3 regions of the Kitasatospora sp. NPDC057595 genome follow, and region 2 is predicted to be linked to each of the others. Evidence: predicted binding sites of a transcription regulator. Region 2 holds the regulator's gene; each other region holds the start of a gene.
The links. Region 2 encodes HrcA, which represses chaperone genes, less so after heat shock. Its sites were predicted from a motif close to TTNGCACTCNGNNNNNCNGAGTGCNAA; they were not measured.

Region 1: a site for HrcA is predicted at 5,703-5,729, ahead of groL (chaperonin GroEL). Genes of this name have one in related genera too.
Region 3: a site for HrcA is predicted at 3,911-3,937, ahead of ACFU9E_RS01675 (FmdB family zinc ribbon protein). Genes of this name have one in related genera too.

What each region holds. Positions count from the first base shown of each region.
Region 1 covers NZ_JBHVGL010000002.1:80,512-87,963, forward strand. Annotated here, with positions in the region: gene otsB (trehalose-phosphatase) at 1-335, shown strand, start outside; gene ACFU9E_RS03755 (trehalose-6-phosphate synthase) at 319-1,788, opposite strand; gene ACFU9E_RS03760 (glucosyl-3-phosphoglycerate synthase) at 1,827-2,834, opposite strand; SAM riboswitch class I at 3,009-3,140, shown strand; gene thrC (threonine synthase) at 3,157-4,437, shown strand; gene ACFU9E_RS03770 (MoaD/ThiS family protein) at 4,509-4,784, shown strand; gene ACFU9E_RS03775 (cold-shock protein) at 5,370-5,573, shown strand; gene groL (chaperonin GroEL) at 5,887-7,452, shown strand, end outside.
Region 2 covers NZ_JBHVGL010000025.1:87,531-94,982, forward strand. Annotated here, with positions in the region: partial or broken gene ACFU9E_RS30160 (S41 family peptidase) at 1-1,133, opposite strand, end outside; gene ACFU9E_RS30165 (16S rRNA (uracil(1498)-N(3))-methyltransferase) at 1,220-1,969, opposite strand; gene dnaJ (molecular chaperone DnaJ) at 2,051-3,196, opposite strand; gene hrcA (heat-inducible transcriptional repressor HrcA) at 3,273-4,307, opposite strand; gene htpX (zinc metalloprotease HtpX) at 4,584-5,504, shown strand; gene ACFU9E_RS30185 (hypothetical protein) at 5,535-6,122, shown strand; gene ACFU9E_RS30190 (DUF2785 domain-containing protein) at 6,267-7,046, shown strand; gene ACFU9E_RS30195 (DUF3097 domain-containing protein) at 7,067-7,452, shown strand, end outside.
Region 3 covers NZ_JBHVGL010000001.1:376,192-383,643, reverse strand. Annotated here, with positions in the region: gene ACFU9E_RS01690 (penicillin acylase family protein) at 1-295, opposite strand, end outside; gene ACFU9E_RS01685 (potassium/proton antiporter) at 600-2,090, shown strand; gene ACFU9E_RS01680 (MFS transporter) at 2,546-3,820, shown strand; gene ACFU9E_RS01675 (FmdB family zinc ribbon protein) at 3,949-4,275, shown strand; gene ACFU9E_RS01670 (hypothetical protein) at 4,508-4,807, shown strand; gene mscL (large conductance mechanosensitive channel protein MscL) at 4,837-5,256, shown strand; gene ACFU9E_RS01660 (hypothetical protein) at 5,278-5,508, opposite strand; gene ACFU9E_RS01655 (sigma-70 family RNA polymerase sigma factor) at 5,688-6,659, opposite strand; gene ACFU9E_RS01650 (phosphatase PAP2 family protein) at 7,053-7,452, shown strand, end outside.

The sequences.
Region 1 (7,452 bases), on a different contig from region 2:
ACGGGCTGGTGGTGGAACCGGGCCGGCTGGTGCTGGAGCTGCGGCCGCCGGGGGTGGACAAGGGCGCGGCGCTGACCGGGCTGCTGCGCGAGCGCGGTGCCCGCTCGGTGCTCTACGCGGGCGACGACCTCGGCGACGTCCCCGCCTTCGCGGCGGTGGAGGAACTGCGCGGGCAGGGCCTGGCCGGCGTGCTGGTGTGCAGCGGCGCGGTGGGCGAGTCGCCGGACGCCCCGGTGCGGGAGCTCGCCGACCGGGCGGACCTGGTGGTCCCGGGCCCGGCCGGCGTGGTGGAACTGCTCGGAGCGCTGGGGGAGGAACTCAGCGCAGAGCGTTGAGCTGGTCCAGGAACCACTGCTGCGGCGGCAGCGCCGTCGCCGCGGCGGCCAGCCGCTTGGTGCGGTCGGCGCGCTCCCCGGCGGGCATGGTGAGCCCGGCGTGCAGCGCCTCGGCGGTGGCCACGATGTCGTACGGGTTGACGCTCAGCGCGTCCTCGCCGAGTTCGGCGTGCGCGCCGGCCTCCCGGGAGAGCACCAGCGCGCAGCCCCGGTCGGAGACCACCGGGACCTCCTTGGCGACCAGGTTCATGCCGTCCCGGATCGGGTTGACCAGGGCCACGTCGGCCAGCCGGTAGGCGGCCAGCGAGCGCGGGAAGTCGTCGTCGACGTGCAGGATCAGCGGCTTCCAGTCGGGCGTGGCGAACTCCGCGTCGATCTCGGTGGCGAGCGCCCGCACCCGGTCGGTGTAGGCCCGGTACTCGGCGAGGTCGGTGCGGGACGGGTAGGCGAAGGCGATGTGCACCACCCGGCCCCGCCACTCGGGGCGGGTGCGCAGCAGGTGCCGGTAGGCCAGGAAGCCGCGGACGATGTTCTTGCTCAGCTCGGTGCGGTCGACCCGGACGACGGTGCGGCGCTCGCCGACGGCGGCGCGCAGGGCGGCGAGCCGCTCGTCGACGTCCGGGCGGTGGGCGCGCTCGCGCAGGAAGTCGGCGTCGGCGCCGAGGCCGTGCACGCCGAGGGCGGTGGTGCGGCCGGCGTGGGTGACGGTGAGCGCCTCGCGGTCGACCGTCGCGCCGAGGAAACGCTCGCAGCAGTCGGCGAAGGCGAGTGCCCAGCGGCGGGTGAGGAAGCCGGCCCGGTCGGCGCCGAGGATGCCGGTGAGGACGGCCTCGGCGATGTCGTCGGGCAGCAGCCGCAGGTACTCGGGCGGCGCCCAGGGGGTGTGCGAGAAGTGGCCGATCCGCAGGTCGGGGCGGGCGGCGCGGAGCAGCGCCGGGACGAGCGAGAGGTGGTAGTCCTGCACCAGGACGGCGGCGCCGGGGGCGGCCTCGGTGGCGAGCGCCTCGGCGAAGGCGGTGTTGTAGGCGGTGTAGGACTGCCACTCGGCGCGGAAGCCGGCGTCGAAGGCGGGGGCGGTCGGGGTGTCCCAGAGCAGGTGGTGGACGAACCACAGGGTCGAGTTGGCGATGCCGTTGTAGGCCTGGGCGAAGGTCCGCGGGTCTATGTCGAGCATCCGGACGGCCTGCCCGCCGACGTCGTGGCCGGCCCGGTCGAGGCGGCCGTCCGGGGCCTCCCGGGCTGCCCGGCGGTCGGCGTCGGAGAGGGCGGCGCAGACCCAGACGGCGTCCGGGTCGTCGATCGCGGAGAGCCCGGAGACCAGGCCTCCGCCGCCTCTGCGGAGCGTCAGCGTGCCGTCGTCCGCGGTGCCGAAGGACACCGGCCCCCGGTTGGACGCCACCAGGACGGGGGCTGCGCCGGTCGGATTCGAACGCTCGGTCGTGTCAGGGCCCATGGTTGGTTGGTTGCCGGGGGTCCGGGGTGGCAAACCCCTCAGCGCCGGGTGGCGTACTCGGGGACGGTGTGCATCGGCGGGCGTTCGGTGGCGGTGACCGGGTGGGTGTGGGCGGTGAAGGCTCGGGTGCGCGGGTCGCGGGTGAACTGGGTGAGCCGGGGGTGGAGCAGGTCGGCGGAGGCCTTGAGTCGGTGGGTGCGGTCGAGCCGTTCCAGCGCGGTGCGGTAGATGGTGGCGGCCATCCGGCCGAGCGCCTGGCCGTCCTGGTGCCGGTGGTGGCGCACGCCGACGTCCACCTGGGCGAGCGCGTCCAGGCCGGCCGTCTCCAGCGCGTCGACCAGCAGGCCGAGTTCGACTCCGTAGCCGGTGGGGAAGGGCAGCCGTTCGAGCAGCGAGCGCCGGGCCGCGTACTCGCCGCCGAGCGGCTGGACGAAACCGGCGAGTTCCGGCCAGTGCAGGTTGAGCAGCGGGCGGGCGACCAGCTCGGTGACCCGGCCGCCGCCGGCCGGTACGACCGCCCCGTCGGTCTCCAGCGGCCGGTCGTACATCGCCTTGACCAGCTGGATGTCCGGTTCGGTGAGCAGCGGGCCGATGATGCCGGAGACCAGGGCGGGGTCGAATTCGCGCAGGTCGGCGTCCACGAAGCAGACGATCTCGCCGCGGGTGACCAGCAGCGAGCGCCAGAGCACCTCGCCCTTGCCGGGGGCGGCGGGTATCCGGGGCAGGATCGCGTCGCGGTGGACGACGGTGGCACCGGCCTCGGCGGCGACCGCGGCGGTGGCGTCGGCGGAGCCGGAGTCGACCACCACCAGCTCGTCGACCAGCGGCAGCCGCTCCATCAGCTCGCGGCGGATGACCCGGACGATCTCGCCGACGGTGGCCTCCTCGTCCAGCGCGGGCAGCACCACGCTGACGGTGCCGGCCGGGCCGAGCGCGCGCTTGGCCGCCGGCAGCGTGTGCACCGGGCGGTCGGCCGCGCTCCACGAGCGCCGGCGCAGCCAGGACGCCGTCTCGGGGAGGAGCTCGGGGGTCGGTTCGGCGGGCACGGTGCGCTCCTCGGCGGGGTCGGGTGCGGGGGTCGGGTACGGGGCCTGGTGGGACGGGGCATCTCGCGTGGCGGACGGTGCCGTTCGGGGTTGACGCCTTCGGATACAGTCTTCGTACAGCGGTCGGACCTTCGCACGCCGGGGTCACCGCTGAGCAGGACCACAACTTCACAGAGCTCATCCAGAGGGACTGAGGGAACGGCCCGTTGACGTCCCGGCAACCTTCTCGCACGGTCGGCTTCGAGCCCCGGCGGGACAGGTGCCAATTCCGGCCCGGGCGCGACCGCGTCACGGGGAAGATGAGGAGAGAGGCCTCGCCACCATGGCTATCGACACCGCCGTACCCGTCACCGTTGACCTCGGCCCCGCCGCCCAGCTGTCCTGTCGGGAGTGCGGCACCAAGTTCCCGCTCGGTCCCAGCTTCGCGTGCCTGGAGTGCTTCGGCCCGCTGGAGATCGCCTACGACTTCGGCAGCGAGGGCGCCGAGGAGCTGCGCAAGCGGATCGAGGCCGGTCCCGCGTCGATCTGGCGCTACGCGCCGCTGCTGCCGGTGCCCGCGGACGTCGCGGGCAAGCCGAACCTGAACCCGGGCTGGACCCCGCTGGTGAAGGCCGACAACCTGGGCCGCGAGCTCGGCTTCACCGCCCAGCTGCACGTCAAGGACGACTCCGGCAACCCGACCCACTCCTTCAAGGACCGCGTGGTGGCCTGCGCGATCGAGGCGGCCCGCGCGTTCGGCTACACCACGCTCTCCTGCTCCTCGACCGGCAACCTGGCCGGCGCGGTGGGCGCGGCGGCGGCCCGGGCGGGCTTCCGGTCCTGCGTGTTCATCCCGCACGACCTGGAGCAGGGCAAGGTCGTGATGGCCGGGGTGTACGGCGGCGAGCTGGTCGGCATCGAGGGCAACTACGACGACGTGAACCGGTTCTGCTCGGAGCTGATCGGCGACCCGGCCGGCGAGGGCTGGGGCTTCGTCAACGTTAACCTGCGGCCGTACTACGGCGAGGGCTCCAAGACGCTCGCCTACGAGATCTGCGAGCAGCTCGGCTGGCGGCTGCCGGAGCAGATCGTGATCCCGATCGCCTCGGGCTCGCAGCTCACCAAGATCGACAAGGGTCTGCAGGAGCTGATCAAGCTCGGCCTGGTCGAGGACCGGCCGTACCGGATCTTCGGCGCCCAGGCGGCGGGCTGCTCGCCGGTCTCGGCCGCGTTCAAGGCCGGCCACGACGTGATCCGGCCGGTCAAGCCGGACACCATCGCCAAGTCGCTGGCGATCGGCAACCCGGCCGACGGCCCGTACGTGCTGGACATCGCCCGGCGCACCGGCGGCGCGGTGGAGGACGTGACGGACGAGGAGGTCGTGGCCGCGATCCGGCTGCTGGCCCGCACCGAGGGCATCTTCGCGGAGACCGCGGGCGGCGTGACCATCGGCGTGCTCAAGAAGCTGGTCGAGACCGGGCAGCTGGACCCGTCGAAGGAGACCGTCGCGATCAACACCGGTGACGGCCTGAAGACCCTCGACGCCGTCTCCGAGGCCGGGATGACCGCCGTGATCCGGCCGAACCTGGAGTCCTTCCGGGACGCCGGCCTGGCGACCGCCTGACCCTCGCGCCACCCACGTCCCACCCGTCCCGCCCCCAGCCCCGCCCGCGCGCCCGCAACGAGGAGACCCCCATGAGCGCCAACGTCCGCATCCCGACCATCCTGCGCACCTACACCGGCGGCGCCAGCGAGGTGCCCGCCGAGGGCGGCACGCTGGGCGAGGTCATCGCCGACCTGGAGAAGAACCACGCCGGGATCGCCGCGCGCATCCTGGACGACACCGGCAAGCTGCGCCGCTTCGTCAACGTCTACGTGAACGACGACGACGTGCGCTTCGCCGAGGGCCTGGCGACGGAGATCAAGGACGGCGCGAACATCTCGATCATCCCGGCGGTCGCCGGCGGCTGATCCCGCGCGCGCCCGTTCCCTCCGGGGCGGGCGCACCGTCTCCGGCTGTCCGCGGCACGGAATTCCGTGCCGCGGACAGCCGCGCGTATTTTGGCGGGAATATTTTCGGTGCCGGTCGGAGTAAAGTGTCGCTCGACCGGGAACAGAGGCCGCCCTTCCGCTCATCCGGGAACGAATCCACCGCATCGCCACCACCGCCGGTGTCCGCCCAGTGGGGCCGGTGCCGGGGTCCGGGGCCCGGGAAACATGTCAGGCCGGTGTCAGAATTCTGACCGGGATTTCTGGTAATACGTCCGCTATGTCCGGCGGGAAATGCGGCTTTCCTGGTGTTTATGTCCGTCCTGTCCCCCATGATGCCGGGTGAATTCCCCGACATTGGGCCTGTTGCAGAGGGCGTCGATCCGGATACATTCAGCCGCGGTCGACGCAATCGCCCGTTCGCCGGATGCCGTTCGGCGACATCGGGAGGATCGCGGCGTGCACGGCCGCGCCCAGGGGGGGTTCCCCGGGCCGGCAGCCAACCAGACCCGCGCCCGCAGACCTGCGGGGGCGTGAAGGGCCAGCACAGCACTAGGGGAGTTCGGAATGGCTCAGGGCACCGTCAAGTGGTTCAACGCGGAGAAGGGCTACGGCTTCATCGCGGTCGACGGTGGTGCGGACGTCTTCGTCCACTACAGCGCGATCCAGATGGACGGCTACCGCACCCTTGAGGAGGGCCAGCGGGTCGAGTTCGAGATCTCTCAGGGGCAGAAGGGCCCGCAGGCGGACATGGTCCGCGCGGCGGTCTGACCTTTCCGACACCCAGGAGTTCGGCTCGGCCCATCGGCTGGTGCACCTCTTGCTTCACGGCGGGCCCGTGCGACGCATGTCGCACGGGCCCGCCGTCATGTCCGCGCGGCTCGCGGATCGTCGATTGGGCTTGCACTCGCCCACCCAGAGTGCTAATCATTGGCGTTAGCACTCAGAGCTTGAGAGTGATAAGCGGACCGGGTCGGTGAGGCCCCCGGGAGCGGTAGGGGAATGGACCCCCGCACACCAGGGCCGTCCGTCGCGGGCACCCCTTGGTCCGAGCAGTCGACCGTGTCCCGGAGGACCACTTCAGATGGCCAAGATCATCGCCTTTGATGAGGAAGCTCGCCGCGGCCTTGAGCGTGGCATGAACCAGCTCGCCGACGCCGTGAAGGTCACGCTCGGCCCCAAGGGTCGCAACGTCGTTCTGGAGAAGAAGTGGGGCGCCCCCACCATCACCAACGACGGTGTCTCCATCGCCAAGGAGATCGAGCTCGAGGACCCGTACGAGAAGATCGGTGCGGAGCTCGTCAAGGAGGTCGCCAAGAAGACCGACGACGTCGCGGGTGACGGCACCACCACCGCCACCGTGCTGGCCCAGGCGCTCGTCCGCGAGGGTCTGCGCAACGTCGCCGCCGGCGCCAACCCGATGGCCCTGAAGCGCGGCATCGAGAAGGCCGTCGCGGCCGTCTCCGACCAGCTGCTGGCCCAGGCCAAGGACGTGGAGACCAAGGAGCAGATCGCCTCCACCGCCTCCATCTCCGCCGCCGACACCCAGATCGGCGAGCTGATCGCCGAGGCCATGGACAAGGTCGGCAAGGAAGGCGTTATCACCGTCGAGGAGAGCAACACCTTCGGTCTGGAGCTGGAGCTCACCGAGGGCATGCGCTTCGACAAGGGCTACATCTCGGCGTACTTCGCCACCGACCTGGAGCGTATGGAGACCTCGTTCGAGGACCCGTACATCCTGATCGCCAACTCCAAGATCGGCTCGGTCAAGGACCTGCTGCCGCTGCTGGAGAAGGTCATGCAGAGCGGCAAGCCGCTCGTCATCATCGCCGAGGACGTCGAGGGCGAGGCCCTGTCGACCCTGGTCGTGAACAAGATCCGCGGCACCTTCAAGTCCGTCGCCGTCAAGGCCCCGGGCTTCGGCGACCGCCGCAAGGCCATGCTCCAGGACATCGCCATCCTCACCGGCGGCACCGTGATCTCCGAGGAGGTCGGCCTGAAGCTGGAGAACGCGGGCGTCGACCTGCTGGGCACCGCCCGCAAGGTGGTCATCACCAAGGACGAGACCACCATCGTCGACGGTGGCGGCGACAGCGAGCAGGTCGCGGGCCGGGTGAACCAGATCCGCGCCGAGATCGAGAACAGCGACTCGGACTACGACCGCGAGAAGCTCCAGGAGCGCCTCGCCAAGCTGGCCGGCGGCGTGGCCGTCATCAAGGCCGGCGCGGCCACCGAGGTGGAGCTCAAGGAGCGCAAGCACCGCATCGAGGACGCCGTCCGCAACGCCAAGGCCGCCGTCGAGGAGGGCATCGTCGCCGGTGGTGGCGTCGCCCTGCTGCAGGCCGGTGTCGCCTTCGACAAGCTGGAGCTGGACGGCGACGAGGCCACCGGTGCCAACATCGTCAAGGTCGCGCTGGAGGCCCCGATCAAGCAGATCGCGACCAACGCCGGCCTGGAGGGTGGCGTCGTGGTGGAGAAGGTGCGCAACCTCCCCGCCGGTCACGGCCTGAACGCCGCCACCAACGAGTACGTCGACCTGGTCGCCGAGGGCATCATCGACCCGGCCAAGGTCACCCGCTCCGCGCTGCAGAACGCCGCCTCCATCGCGGCGCTCTTCCTCACCACCGAGGCCGTCATCGCCGACAAGCCG
Region 2 (7,452 bases):
AGCCGGCGGCGCTCGGCGCCGAGCACCTCGGGCGCGTACTCGATCGCGTCCTCGCCCCCGGCGTCGGTCACCCAGACCACGCCCTGCCCGGCGTCCTCGCCCGCCGCGCCCGGCACCACCCGGGCCAGCCGCCCGCGCACGCCCGGCGTCTCGTCCAGCACCCGGGCCGGACCCTCCCGGTGGGCCAGCCAGTGCACGGTGCCGCGCACCACCACCGCGCCCGCCCGGCCGGTGCGGTCCGGGGCGGCGCCCTCCAGCCAGTACGCGGCGGACACCGGGCGGGGGCGGCGGCCGGCGCGCGGTCCGGCCGGCCGGACGTCGAGGCGGCGCGGCTCGGCACCCGCCAGGTCGTCCAGCAGCCACAGCTCGCCGGCGGCGTGCCAGACCACCCGGGCGCCGTCGGTGGCGGCGTCGCGGGCGTAGAAGCCCTCCGGGGAGCCGCCGTGGCGGCGCAGGTCGGAGCCGTCCGGGAGGCTGGAGTACGGCGCGCCGACGCCCTCGTGGTCGGAGAGGAACGCGATGCGCTCCCCGACCCACAGCGGCGACTCGATGTTGCCGTCCAGCTCCTCGTGGACCCGCTCGAAGCGCTCGGTGCCGATCCACAGCTTGCCGGCCCGCCCGCCCCGGTACCGCTTCCACCAGGCCGGCTCCACGCCGAACGCCGAGACCAGCAGCGTCCGGTCACCACCCGGCTCGAAGGCCAGCCCGCCGACCGGGCCGTACGGCAGCCGCACCGGCTCGCCGCCGTCCAGCGGCACGGCGTGCGCCCAGGTGCGGCGCAGCGAGGCCTGCCCGGCGGCGGTGGTGGCGATCGGCCGGCCGTCCGCCGTCCAGCCGCGCAGCTGGGTCTGCGGGTCGCCCCAGTGGGTGAGCCGGCGGGACGGGCCGCCGTCCACGGGCGCGAGGTGCACCTCGGGGGCGCCGTCCCGGGTCGAGGTGAAGGCGACGTACCGGCCGTCCGGGGAGAACCGGGGGCGGCGGACCGGGACGTGATCGGCCGTCAGCCGCCAGGCCCGGCCGCCGTCCAGCGGGGCGAGCCACACGTCGTTCTCGGCCACGAAGGTGATCAGGTCGCCGTGCAGGTGCGGATGGCGCAGATAGGCGCCCACGGGAGTGCTCTCGGGTTCGCTCACACCCGTCACCCTAGGCACCCGGCCGCGTCGCCCGCCCGGACTTTACCGACCGCGAACCCCCACGGGGGACGCTCCCCCGGGACCGGCTAGGACCAGCGGCCGGTGCGGCCCAGCAGCAGCGCGCCGGCCGCCACCCCCGCGGTGGAGGTGCGCAGCACCGAGGGGCCGAGCCGGTACGGCCTCGCGCCGTGCTCGGCGAAGGCCGCCAGCTCCTCCGGGGAGACCCCGCCCTCCGGGCCGACCACCAGCACCAGGTCCCCGCCGTCCGGCAGCGCGGCCCCGGCCAGCGGCTCGGCGCCCTCCTCGTGCAGCACGGCCGCGAAGGCGGCGCCGGCCAGCACCGGGGCCAGCTGCCGGGTGGTCATCAGCTCGCGGACCTCGGGGAAGCGCAGCCGGCGCGACTGCTTGCCGGCCTCCCGCGCGGTGGCCCGCCACTTGGCGAGCGCCTTGGCGCCGCGCTCGCCCTTCCACTGGGTGATGCAGCGCGAGGCCGCCCAGGGGATCACCACGTCCACGCCGACCTCGGTCATGGTCTCCACGGCCAGCTCGCCCCGGTCGCCCTTGGGCAGCGCCTGGACGACCACGATCCGCGGCGCCGGCTCCGGCTCGCGGCGCACGGCCGTCACCGTCACGTCGACCGCGTCCTTGCCGTGCACCGCCGCGACGGTGCCGTCCACGCCCAGGCCCAGGCCGTCCGCCAGGGTGACCGCCTCGCCCGGCTCCAGCCGCTTCACGGCGGCCGCGTGCCGGCCCTCCGGCCCGTCCAGCCGCACCGGCGCGCCGGGCGCGGCGGCGGCGATCCGCTCGGTGTCGACGACGAACACGGGCGCGGTCATGCGGGGAACCTCCGGGGTGGGAACGGGAACGGGGACGCCAAAGGGGTGCCGAGGAAGCCTCGGCACCCCCGCGCGGGACGGCTACCGGCCGTTGAAGGCGTCCTTCAGCCGGGAGAACAGCCCCTGCTGCCCGGGCGCGAACTGGCCGGACGGCCGCTCCTCGCCGCGCAGCACCGCCAGACGGCGCAGCAGGTCCTCCTGCTCGGCGTCGAGCTTGGTGGGCGTCTGCACCTCGACGTGCACTATCAGGTCGCCCCGGCCGCCGCCGCGCAGGTGGGTGATGCCCCGGCCGTGCAGCGGGATGGACTGGCCGGACTGGGTGCCGGGCCGGATGTCGACCTCCTCCACCCCGTCCAGCGTCTGCAGCGGCACCTGGGTGCCGAGCGCGGCCGCCGTCATCGGGATGGTGACGGTGCAGTGCAGGTCGTCGCCGCGCCGCTGGAACACCGCGTGGGTGGTCTCGGCGATCTCGACGTACAGGTCGCCGGCCGGGCCGCCGCCGGGGCCGACCTCGCCCTCGCCGGCCAGCTGGATCCGGGTGCCGTTGTCGACACCGGCGGGGATCTTGACGGTCAGGGTGCGGCGGGCGCGGACCCGGCCGTCGCCGGCGCACTCCGGGCACGGGGTCGGCACGACGGTGCCGAAGCCCTGGCACTGCGGGCAGGGCCGGGAGGTCATGACCTGGCCCAGGAAGGACCGGGTGACCTGGGAGACCTCGCCCTTGCCGCGGCACATGTCACAGGTCTGCGCGGAGGTGCCGGGGGCCGCGCCCTCGCCGCTGCAGGTGGTACAGGTGACGGCGGTGTCGACCTGGAGTTCCTTGGTGGTGCCGAAGGCGGCCTCCTCCAGGGTGATCTCCAGGCGGATCATGGCGTCCTGGCCGCGCCGGGTGCGCGAGCGCGGGCCGCGCTGGCCGGAGGCGGCGCCGAAGAAGGCGTCCATGATGTCGGAGAAGCCGAAGCCGGCCGCCCCCGCGCCGAAGCCGCCCGCCCCGCCGCCGCCGCCGTTGGGCGAGAGCGGGTCGCCGCCGAGGTCGTAGACCTGGCGCTTCTGCGGGTCGGAGAGCACCTCGTAGGCGGCGTTGATCTCCTTGAACCGCTCCTGCGTCTTCGGGTCCGGGTTGACGTCCGGGTGCAGTTCGCGCGCCAGGCGCCGGAACGCCTTCTTGATCTCGTCCTGCCCCGCATCCCGTCGGACGCCGAGTACCGCGTAGTAGTCCGTGGCCACCAAATGCTCCGCTTGTTCCGCCTGTAAGAGTGCTTGCGACTGCGGGACGCGTCATGTGGATGACGCGCGCCCGTTCCTACGACTCGGCCAGGATCTGGCCCACGTACCGTGCCACCGCTCGCACCGCCCCCATTGTGCCCGGATAGTCCATCCGAGTCGGACCGATCACACCCAGTTTGGCCACGCTTTCGTCGCCCGAACCGTAACCGACCGAGACGACCGACGTGGAATTCAGCCCCTCGTAGGCGATCTCGCGGCCGATCCGGACCGTCATCCCGGCGTCCGCGGTCTCACCCAGGAGGCGGAGCAGGACGACCTGCTCCTCCAGCGCCTCCAGCACCGGCTGGATAGTGAGCGGGAAGTCATGGCCGAAACGGGTCAGGTTGGCCGTGCCGGCCAGCATGATCCGCTCCTCGCTCTGCTCGGCGAGCGTCTCGAAGAGCGTGGCCAGCACGGTCGTCACGGTCGGCCGGTCGGCCGCCTCGAACAGCGCCGGCAGCCCTTCCAGCAGCCCGGGGACGTCCGGGAGGCGCTGGCCGGCGGCCCCCGCGTTGACCCGGGCCCGCAGATCCGCCAGCAGCGTCTCGCCGACCGTGCCCGGGCAGTCCACCAGCCGCTGCTCGACCCGGCCGGTGTTGGTGATCAGCACCAGCATCACCTTGGCCGGGGCCAGCGCGACCAGCTCGATGTGCCGCACCGTGGAGCGGCTCAGCGAGGGGTACTGCACCACCGCGACCTGGCGGGTCAGCTGGGCCAGCAGCCGCACCGTGCGGGCGACCACGTCGTCGAGGTCCACCGCGCCGTCCAGGAAGTGCCGGATCGCCCGCCGCTCGGGCGCGCTCATCGGCTTGACCTCGGCCAGCTTGTCGACGAACAGCCGGTAGCCCTTGTCGGTGGGGATCCGCCCGGCGCTGGTGTGCGGCTGGTGGATGTACCCCTCCTCCTCCAGCGCCGCCATGTCGTTGCGGACGGTGGCCGGGGAGACCCCGAGGTTGTGCCGGTCCACCAGGGCCTTGGAGCCGACCGGCTCCTCCGTCCCCACGTAGTCCTGGACGATCGCGCGAAGCACCGCGAGCTTGCGGTCGTCGAGCTGGCGGACCTCACCGGCCATGGGGCACGCACCTCCGTCTTCACGCGTTGTCCGTTGTGACACGCCGTTGTGGCATGTGTCCGCATTTCGAGCTGTCCGGTCCGGCCCCGCGGGGCCCCGGCCTTGGCACTCTGAACACCCGAGTGCCAGATCCGTACCTGCCAGTGTAAGGCCCGGGTCCGACGGCAGGAACGGCCCGGCCGGAGTGATCCTGCCCGCAGTCCGCGGCGCGCGGATGATGCCGCGGGCCCGCCCGGGTGGCAGCATCGAAAGCGGACGGCGAACGGAGGAACAGCGATGTCGACCTCGGGCCAGCACACCCGTTTCGCCCCCGACCGCGGCCTGACCGGCCGGATGGTGGGGACGATGTTCCTGATCGGACTGCTGTACGTCGGCTTCACCGGGCTGCTCATCGCCCTGCTGCGCGGTGCCTGGCCGATCATCGTCCTGATCTCCGGCGGCCTGTTCGTCGCCCAGTTCTGGTTCAGCGACAAGATCACCGAACGGGCCATGGGCGCCCATCCGGTCACCCCGGAGCAGTACCCGCAGCTGCACGGCGCCGTCGACCGGCTCTGCGCGCTCGCCGACATGCCCAAACCGCGGGTCGCCGTCGCCCGCAACGACATGCCGAACGCCTTCGCCACCGGCCGCAACCCGCAGAACGCGGTGGTCTGCGTCACCACCGGCCTGCTGCGCCGGCTGGAGCCGGAGGAACTGGAGGGCGTGCTCGCCCACGAGCTGTCGCACGTCGCCCACCGGGACGTCGCCGTGATGACGGTGGCCGGCTTCCTCGGCGTCCTGGCCGGCGCGATGACCAGGATCGCCATGTACGGCGGCTTCATGGGCGGCGGGCGCAACAGCAACGACCCCAACGCCGCGATCGTCGCGCTGGTCGTCCCGCTGGTGTCGATCGCCGTCTACGCGATCAGCTTCCTGCTGACCCGGATGCTCTCCCGCTACCGGGAGCTGGCCGCCGACCGGGCCGCCGCCCAGCTCACCGGGCGGCCCAGCGCGCTGGCCTCGGCGCTCACCAAGGTGACCGGCCAGATCGCCGCCATCCCGACCAAGGACCTGCGCCAGGCGCAGGCCTACAACGCCTTCTACTTCGCCCCCGCGCTGAGCGCCCGCGAGGCCGCCACCCAGCTGTTCTCCACCCACCCGACGCTGGAGCAGCGGCTGGCCCAGCTCGCGAAGATCTCCGCACAGCTCGGCCGCTGACCCGTTGACCCTCCCCCCGGAAGGACCGCCGTGGGAATCCTGGACGCGCTGTTCGGCCGCACCAAGCCCGTCAAACCCGACCTCGACCAGCTGTTCGGGGTGCCGTCCGCCGCGCTGACCCTGGAGGCCGCGGCGGGCTTCCGGCCCACCGGGCTCGGCTCGGTCTGCTTCGCCTCGGTCGAGGGCGGGGCCTTCGACGAGGTCGAACGCCAGGTCCGGGCGCTGCTGGACGCCGACACCGAGCGCGGCGGCGTCCCCGTCGAGGCGTCCAAGGACGACTACGGCTACTCCTGGCTGCTCGCCCGGCACACCGCCGAGGAGCTGCCCGACCTGGTCAACGACCTGCACGCGGTCAACAGCGAGCTGGAGGCGAACGGCTTCGGGCCGCAGCTGCTCTGCTCGCTGGTCGGTTTCCGCGACGCCGCGGGGCGCCGGCCGCTGGCCCTGGTCTACCTGTACAAGCGCGGTACCTTCTACCCCTTCGCGCCGCTGCCCGGCCGCGGGGAGAAGCGGGACAGCCCGCTGGAGCTGGAGGTCAACGCGATGCTCGGCAACGACCTGCGGCTGGAGAAGGACCTCACCCGCTGGTTCCCGGTCTGGGGCGCGCCGGGACTGTGAGCGCGGGGGCGCGGACGCCGGGGCGCGGGGCGCGGACGCCGGGGCGCGGGGCGCGGACGTCGACGCGCGGGCCCGGCGCGCGGGCCCGGCGCGCGGGCCGGAAATCCGGTGGCCACCGCTCCCCCGCTCGCCTAGGGTCCGACCATGATCGACTGGAGTGCGCTCGAAACCGCCGCCCCGACCCCCGACACCCTCGCCGCCGTGAGCGCCGCCCTGCGCTCCGCCGACCCGCACGTGCGCGACACCCTCGCCTACGAGCAGCTGTGCCGCTGGGCACCCCTGCTCACCCCGGAGCAGCGCCTGGCCCTCGGCGACGAGATGGCCGAGCGGCTGTCCGACCCCGAGATCCAGGCCCGCACCTTCGCCCCGCTGGTGCTCGCCGAGCTCGCCGACCTCGGCGCCCACCGCCCGGCCTGGCAGGACGCCTTCGCCCACTGGTACGTCGCCGAGACCGATCTGCGCGGCTGGGACCCGGAGCTCGGCTGGCTGCACGCCGTCGCGCACGGCGCCGACTACCTGGCCGCCCTGGGCCGCGGCCGGCTGCTCGCCGACCCGACGCCGCTGCTGGAGCTGGCAGCCGCCCGGCTGCTCGCCCCCACCGACCACGTGCTGGACGCCATGGAGGACGACCGGCTCGGCCTCGCCCTCGCCCAGATCCTCGCCCGCCCCGACCTGACCGAGCGCCAGGCCCTCGGCTGGCTCGACCCGATCGCCGCCCAGCCGCCGCGCCGCCCCTCCGCGACCTCCGGCGGCGTGCCCGCGGTCGTCTCCAACACCCTGCGCACCCTGCGGATGCTGCACGTGCTCGCCGACCGGGGTGTGCGCATGGAGCGCGGCGCCGATCCGGTGCCGCTGCCGCACTCGGCCGCGCTGCGCGAGCGGATCGCCGGGATCCTGGTGGTGAACTCGCCGTTCACCGGCTGACGCCTCGTAGACTCCGTGGAATGCGCAGCCGCCAGTACGGACCCGACCTGACCCCGCCGTGGAAGAAGCAGGCCCCCGCGCCGGAGGTGCCCGCCGAGCGGGACCTGGTGGTGGAGGAGGCGGCGAGCGGGTTCTGCGGGGCGGTGGTGCGCTGCGAGAAGACCGCCGAGGGGTTCACCGTCACCCTGGAGGACCGGTTCGGCAAGCACCGGGTCTTCCCGATGGTCCCGCGTGGCTTCCTGCTGGAGGGCCGGACGGTCACCCTGGTCAGGCCCTCGGCCCCGGCCCCCTCCCACGCCCCCGGCCGCACCGCCTCCGGCTCCGTCGCCGTCCCCGGCGCCCGCGCCCGGGTGGCCCGCGAGTCGCGGATCTACGTCGAGGGCCGGCACGACGCCGAGCTGGTGGA
Region 3 (7,452 bases), on a different contig from region 2:
TGATGTGCCGCCGGACGTCCATCTCCCAGAAGCGGTCCTGGGCCTGGACGTAGCCCTGGGCGCGGAAGAGGTCCTCGGAGGTGTCGGCGTAGAGCTGCGGGATGCCGTTGGCGTCGCGCTTGACGTCGACCGGCGCGCTCAGGCCCGCCAGCTTGACGCTGCCGTCGACCTCCGGGAAGGACGCACGGACCGCGGCCACCCCCCGGTATCCGCCGTAGCCGGCGCCGGCCACCATCAGCACGACCAGCACGATCACGATCAGACGGGCGCGCCGGAACTTCTTGGAGCGGGGCATCTGGGTCCTTGCGGTCCTCACTGGGGGGCGGGCGGACGTGTCAGGAGCACGGAGCCGTGACAGGGGACCACATTAGGCCGCCCCGACTGGCGGCCGTGCACGGGGGACGCTCACGGTGGGATCGGGGGAGGTCGGAAGCGGAGCCGGAAGCGGGAGGTGACGGCGCCGTCGACAAGTGAACTTAAAGATATGGCAAAATGTTAGACTGAGTAACGATCCGCAAGGGGAGTAAGTCGGTGCCTTCCGCCGCCACCCCTGTCGGTACCCCGTCCGCCGCCCGCCGCCACGCCCGAGGTGCCCCTGCGTGAATGTCGACCACCTGAACCAGCTGCTCCTCGAGTTCTCCGTGATCCTGCTGGTCGCGGTGGTCGCCGTGCGGGTGTCCACGAAATCGGGCCTGCCCAGCCTGCTGATCTACCTCGGCATCGGCGTGGCGCTCGGCCAGAACGGCCTGGGCATCTCGTTCAACAACGCCGAGCTCACCCAGGTGCTCGGTTACGCGGCGCTGGTGGTGATCCTGGCCGAGGGCGGCCTCAAGACCAACTGGCGCGAGGCCAGACCGGTGATGCCGGCGGCCACGGTGCTGGCCACCGTCGGCGTGGGGATCAGCGTCGCCGTCACCGCGGCCGGCGCGCACTACCTGGTCGGCCTGGACTGGCGGACCTCGCTGCTGCTCGGCGCGATCGTCTCCTCCACCGACGCCGCGGCCGTCTTCTCGGTACTGCGGACGGTGCCGCTGCCCCGCCGGCTGACCGGCCTGCTGGAGGCCGAGTCCGGCTTCAACGACGCGCCCGTGGTCATCCTGGTGGTCTCCTTCGCCACGGTCGGCGCGCACGACTCGTGGTACGTGCTGCTGGGCACGATCGCCGCCGAGCTGGCGGTCGGCCTGGCCATCGGCCTCGCGGTCGGCAAGCTGGGCGCGTTCGGCGTCAAGCGGGTCGCACTGCCGTCCTCCGGCCTCTACCCGATCGCCGTGATGGCGCTCACCGTGCTCGCCTACGCCGGCGGCGCGCTGCTGCACGGCTCCGGCTTCCTCGCCGTCTACGTCAGCGCGGTGATCCTCGGCAACGCGAAGCTGCCGCACGGTCCCGCCGTACGCGGTTTCGCCGACGGCCTGGCCTGGATCGGGCAGATCGGCATGTTCGTGCTGCTCGGCCTGCTCTGCGCCCCCGAGTCGATGGGCTCGGCCGTGGTGCCCGCACTGGTGATCGGCGCGGTGCTGGTCTTCCTCGCCCGGCCGCTCTCGGTGGTGCTGACCCTCACGCCGTTCGGACTGCCGGCCCGCGAGCAGGCCCTGCTCAGCTGGGCCGGGCTGCGCGGCGCGGTGCCCATCGTGCTGGCCACCATCCCGCTGGTCTCCGGCGCACCCCTGGCGCAGGACGTCTTCAACATCGTCTTCATCCTGGTCGTGGTCTTCACCCTGCTCCAGGGCCCGACCCTGCCCTGGGTCGCCAAGGCCCTGCGGATCGGCGAGGGCTCGATGGGCCAGGACCTCGACATCGAGTCCGCGCCGCTGGAGAAGCTGCACGGGCACCTGCTGTCGGTCGCGCTGGCGCCGGACTCCAAGATGTCCGGCGTGGAGGTCAGTGAGCTGCGGTTGCCGGCCGGTGCGGCGGTCACCCTGGTGGTGCGCGAGGGGAACAGCTTCGTGCCGGACCGGGCGACCGTGCTGCGCGGCGGGGACGAGCTGCTGGTGGTGACCACCGACGAGGTCGGCGAGGCGGCCGAGCGGCGGCTGCGGGCCGTGGACAAGGGCGGCAAGCTGGCCGGCTGGCTGAACGGGCGGGGTGGCTGAACGGGCGGGCGACCGGGCGGACGGGCGACCGAGGCCCCGGCCCGGTGTTCGAGTGTTCACCCCGATGTCACGGGACAAGTTTGGGTCCGTCCGGTAAGGTCGGGGTGAGCGCGCATCTACGCGCGTAAATTTCTTTGGTTGATACACCGAATCCCCAACATCTGTCTGAAGCAGAGTTGGCGCGACCGCTCGGCGGCCGCGGCCCGGCCCCGGCCCACCGCCGGACCGGCCCGGTATCTACCCCGGTCGACGCGCGAGAGGACGACTCTCGGCGCCGTCGGGGCCTCCCCATGCCCTGCCGCGCTACCAGGCAGCAGGAAGGACCGACCGTGACGGCGCGCCGAACGGTCGAGGACGTCGAGGACGCCCAGCACGCCCTGGCCACCGCTCCCGCGGAGACCGCCACCGCCGAGACCGCGGCCGCGGCCGCCGCGCCCGCCGCCGCGCCCGCCCGCGTGGGCTACGGGGCGCTGCTGCGCACGCCCGGCGCCTGGACCTTCCTGGCCCCCGCGTTCGTCGCGCGGCTGCCCTACGCGATGCTCAGCATGGGCATCCTGCTGCTGGTCAAGGACACCCACGGCTCGTACGGCACCGCCAGCACCGTCGCGGCGGTGGCCGCCGTCGCCCAGGCGCTGATCGGCCCGCAGACCGGCCGGCTCGCCGACCGGTACGGCCAGGCCGCGGTGCTGGTCCCGGCCGTCCTGGTGCACGCGGTCTCGGTCGGCACACTGATCGCGCTCGCGCTGGGGCACGCGCCGGCCTGGAGCCTCTTCCTGGCCGCCGCCCCCGCCGGGGCGAGCGTCCCGCAGATCGGCGCCATGGTCCGCGCCCGCTGGATCGCCACCTTCTCCGCCGAGGGCGCCTCGGCCGGCTCCGCCGCCAAGGTGGGCACCGCCTTCGCCTTCGAGTCGGTGACCGACGAGTTCACCTTCGTGATCGGCCCGATCCTGGCCGCCGCCGTCGCCACCTCGGTCAACCCCGCGACCGGGCTGGTCGCCGAGGCCGCGCTGACCCTGGTCGGCGGCCTGGCCTTCGCCGCCCAGCGGCGCACCGCGCCCGCCCGGGTGGTGCGCGAGCCGGGCGTCCGGCAGGCCTCCGCGCTCGCCTCGCCCGGCGTCCGGCTGCTGGCCGGGGCCTTCCTCGGCGTGGGCACCGTCTTCGGCGGCCTGCAGGTCTCGGTGAACGCCTTCGCCGACTCGGTCGAGCAGCACGGCTCCGCCGGCACCGTCTACGGCATCTTCGCCGGTGGCTCGATGGTGGCCGGCGTGCTGTACGGCGTGATCGCCTGGCGGCGCCCGGTCCAGCAGCGGATGATCATCAGCTACGGCCTGCTGGTGCTGGGCTGCTCGACCCTGTGGGCGATGCCCGGCCTGGTCGCGCTCTCGATCGCCGGACTGGTCTGCGGCCTGGCCATCGCGCCCACCCTGATCAGCGGCTACACCCTGGTCGAGACGCTGGTCGAGGACGGCGCCAAGACCGAGGCCTTCACCTGGCTGACCGGTGCCATCGGCCTGGGCCTGGCGACCGGCGCGACGGCGGCCGGGCAGCTGATCGACGCGCACGGGCCCTCGATCGGCTTCCTGGTGCCGGTGGCCGGCGCCGGGCTGGGCCTGATCGCGCTGGTGACGCTGCGGGGGCTGCTGGTTCCGCGGGCCGCGCGCGGCCCGGTGGCCGCGGCCTCCGGGGAGCGGGGCACCTGCGGCCGGCTGGTGGGCGCGGCCGAGGGCTGAGCGGAACGGCCGGATCGGACCGGCGGCCCGGCTCATCTCACATTCGAGTCGCTGGACTGATCCACCGGAATGCCGCATCATTGACCATCGTTAGCACTCATCAGGCGAGAGTGCCAGGAGGAAGACAAGTGCCCACGTACCAGTACCAGTGCACCGAGTGCGGCAACGGCCTGGAGGCGGTGCAGAAGTTCACCGACGAGCCGCTGACCACCTGCCCCGACTGCCAGGGACGGCTCCGCAAGGTCTTCTCCGCGGTGGGCGTGGTCTTCAAGGGCTCCGGCTTCTACCGGACCGACAGCCGCTCGTCCTCCAGCAGCTCGGTGGGCGGGGGCTCGTCCTCGTCCTCCTCGTCGACGTCGGCCGCCCCGTCCTCGTCGGGCTCCTCGGGCTCGTCGGGCTCGTCCTCGTCGAAGCCGTCGACCCCCGCCGCGAGCCCCGCTCCGGCGGCCGGCTGACCTTCGGCCGGGCACCGGCACCAGCGTTCCGGACGGCCCGCCGTTCCCGCTTCCCGGCGGGCGCGGCGGGCCGTCCGTCGTCTCCGGGGGGGCGGCCGGTTCACTCGTCGGGGTGAAGGTTTTTGTCCACAGCCCCGGGTTTTCCACAGGCCGGGAAAAGCCGCTTCCGGCGGCGGCGCCTGCGGCCCACAGTGGCGGTCAACGGAACCCGTGACCGACCCCGGAGGTGCCCGTGCGCACCGGTTCGCCCGTCCTGTCCCCCCGCCCGCTGCCGATCCCGCCGTTGCCCGCGCCGAGCGTGCCGCCCCGGCAGCCGGTGCCGTCGTTCCCGCCGATCGGCGGCCGTGCGGGCCCGCGGTGCCGACTGCGGCAGGTGCTGCGCTACCGCGCGCCCGTCCCGGCCGTGCTGCTGTTCGCGGCGGCGGCGGTGCTCACCCTCGGCCCGGTCCTGGCGGGGCCGCCCGCACCGGGAGCACCGCCCCCGGTGGGCCGAACGGGTTGTCCGGCGGAGGGGGGAGAAAAGCACCCGTGACCGCCGTACGACTCCGTCGTTCACGCGGCATGAAAGGCTTCAAGGAATTCCTGCTGCGCGGAAACGTCGTCGAGCTGGCCGTCGCCGTGGTCATCGGCGCGGCGTTCACCAACATCGTCAACGCCTTCGTCAAGGGCGTGATCAACCCGATCGTCGGTGCGTTCGGAGCCAAGGACCTCGCGTCCTACAGCTCCTGCCTCAAGGGACCCTGCGAGCTGTCCGCCACCGGCGAGGTCACGTCCGGCATCCTCATCCTCTGGGGCAGCGTGCTGAGCGCGGCCCTCCAGTTCCTGATCACCGCGGCCGTCGTCTACTTCTTCCTGATCCTGCCGATGACCAGGTTCACCGCCAAGCGCAAGACCCTGGCCGAGATCCAGACCGAGGCCGAGGTCAAGGAGGTGGCACTGCTCACCCAGATCCGCGACGCCCTGGTCACCCGGGCCGGCTGAGGCCCGGCGGGGGCGGGGCCGTCAGTCGCCGTGGTGCGGCGGGCGCTGGCTCAGGTACCAGTCCAGTCCCCGCCCACCGCTCTCCCCCGCCCCGGGGCGGTCGCCCCAGCCCGTGTCGGTGTCGTCCCGGGACTGCCGCTCCAGCGGGTCGCCGAAGACCAGCCGGGCCTTCGCCGCCGCCCGCCCGGCCGTCTTCCTCTCGGCCGCCTGCCCGTCGACCGCCTGCTCCTCGGCCGTCTGCTCTTCCGCCACCTTCGCCTCCACAGCTCCCGATCCTCCGCCGCCGACGTTCCCGCCCGCCCTCACCGGCCCCGCCGTCACCAGCCTAGAACGCGGCCGGCACGACGGCGGGCCCGGTGCGGACCGCTTCCGCACCGGGCCCGCAGGCCGTCGTCACCCCCGGGACACGCGCCGGGTCCCACGCCCCCGCGTCACGCCGCCTCGAAGCCCGCGTGGTCGGCGATCTTCTTCAGCTCGGCCAGGGCGTGCTTCTCGATCTGGCGGATCCGCTCACGGGTCAGCCCGTGCTGCTTGCCCACCTCGGTCAGGGTGCGCTCGCGGCCGTCCTCCATGCCGTACCGCGACCGGATGATCGAGGCCGTCCGGTCGTCCAGCCGTCCGATCAGGCCGTCCAGCTCCTCACGGCGGAGCATGACCATCACGGCGTCCTCCGGGGACGTCGCCCCGGTGTCCTCGACGAGGTCGCCGAACTGGGTCTCGCCCTCATCGTCCACCGACATGTTCAGGCTGACCGGGTCCCTCGCCCAGTCCAGCACGTCCTTGATCCGGGCCTCGGTGGTGTCCAGCTCGGCCGCGATCTCGGCGGGCTCGGCCTCCCGGCCCAGCTCCTTCGACTTCTCCCGCTGCACCCGGCGGATCCGGCCGAGTTCCTCGACCAGGTGCACGGGCAGCCGGATGGTGCGCGACTGGTCCGCGATCGACCGGGTGATCGCCTGACGGATCCACCACGTCGCATAGGTGGAGAACTTGAAGCCCTTGGCGTAGTCGAACTTCTCCACCGCACGGACCAGGCCCGCGTTGCCCTCCTGGATCAGGTCGAGCAGCGGCAGGCCGCTGCGCGGGTAGCGCCGCGCCACCGCGACCACGAGACGGAGGTTGGACCGGATGAAGACGTCCTTGGCGCGCTCGGCGTCCTCGGCTATCGCCTCCAGCTCCTCGCGCCGCACGCCCTCGGGAAGCCCGCCCTCGTCCAGCAGGTGCTGGGCGTACACGCCGGCCTCGATCCGCAGGGAGAGCTCGACCTCCTCGGCGGCATCGAGCAGGGGCGTCCTGGCGATCTCGTCGAGGTACATGCCGACCAGGTCACGGTCGGCCTCAAGGTTGGTCGGGCGGGCCGCGCGAGTCCGGTCGGCCCTGTCGCGAACGACGGCACGGGTGGCCATGCTTGCTCCCTTTGCTGGTGTTGCCGCGGTCTGGCTGCCTGCCCGGAGAGGGCAAGAAGTGCGGGCCCCGCGGGCCTCACACGTAACGATCCAACGAACAGAATCCGGACAACATTCCCAAGTCACTCAGACTTCTTCCGGCGATGCAGTATGCTGCCCGATTTCACCCGCGATGCGGACCGAGGGTGACGGGCCGGCCACCGGACGCGTTCCTCGGGGCCTCTCGGCGCACCCCCGCGCACGCCCTCCCTTCCCACAACCCCGCCGGCCGCGAGCGCGTTCCCGCGCGGGACGCACCCACGCCCCGGCGCACGCAGGTCCTCCGCACAAAAGATGCCAAATCGCTATCGCCGCAGCGCACGATCGGCATGGGCGGCTGGGAAGGTGTCAGCCATGCACCTGACCAACAGCTCGCCTTCCATCACCCCGCGTGATCGCCACCTGCTCCGGCACGCGGCCCTCGCGGTCTGCTGCGCCGTGCTGTTCGCCGTCCTGGCGGCCCTGGTGCAGACCGGCTGGAGCCCGCTCTCCCGGCTCGACCGCGAACCGGTCGACCGCCTGCACCGCTTCGCCGCCGATCACACCGCGTGGACCGCCTCGGTCCAGCTGTTCTCCGACATCGGCGGAACGGTCACCATGCGCTCGGTGCTCGGCGCGGCCGCCCTCTGGCTCTGGCTGATCGGCGCCCGGACGCTGGGCGGCTGGGTCGCGGCCCAGACCCTGGCCGGCTGGGGCGGCCAGTGGGTGCTGAAGCTCTCGCTCGGCCGCCACCGCCCCACCTTCTCCGACCCGG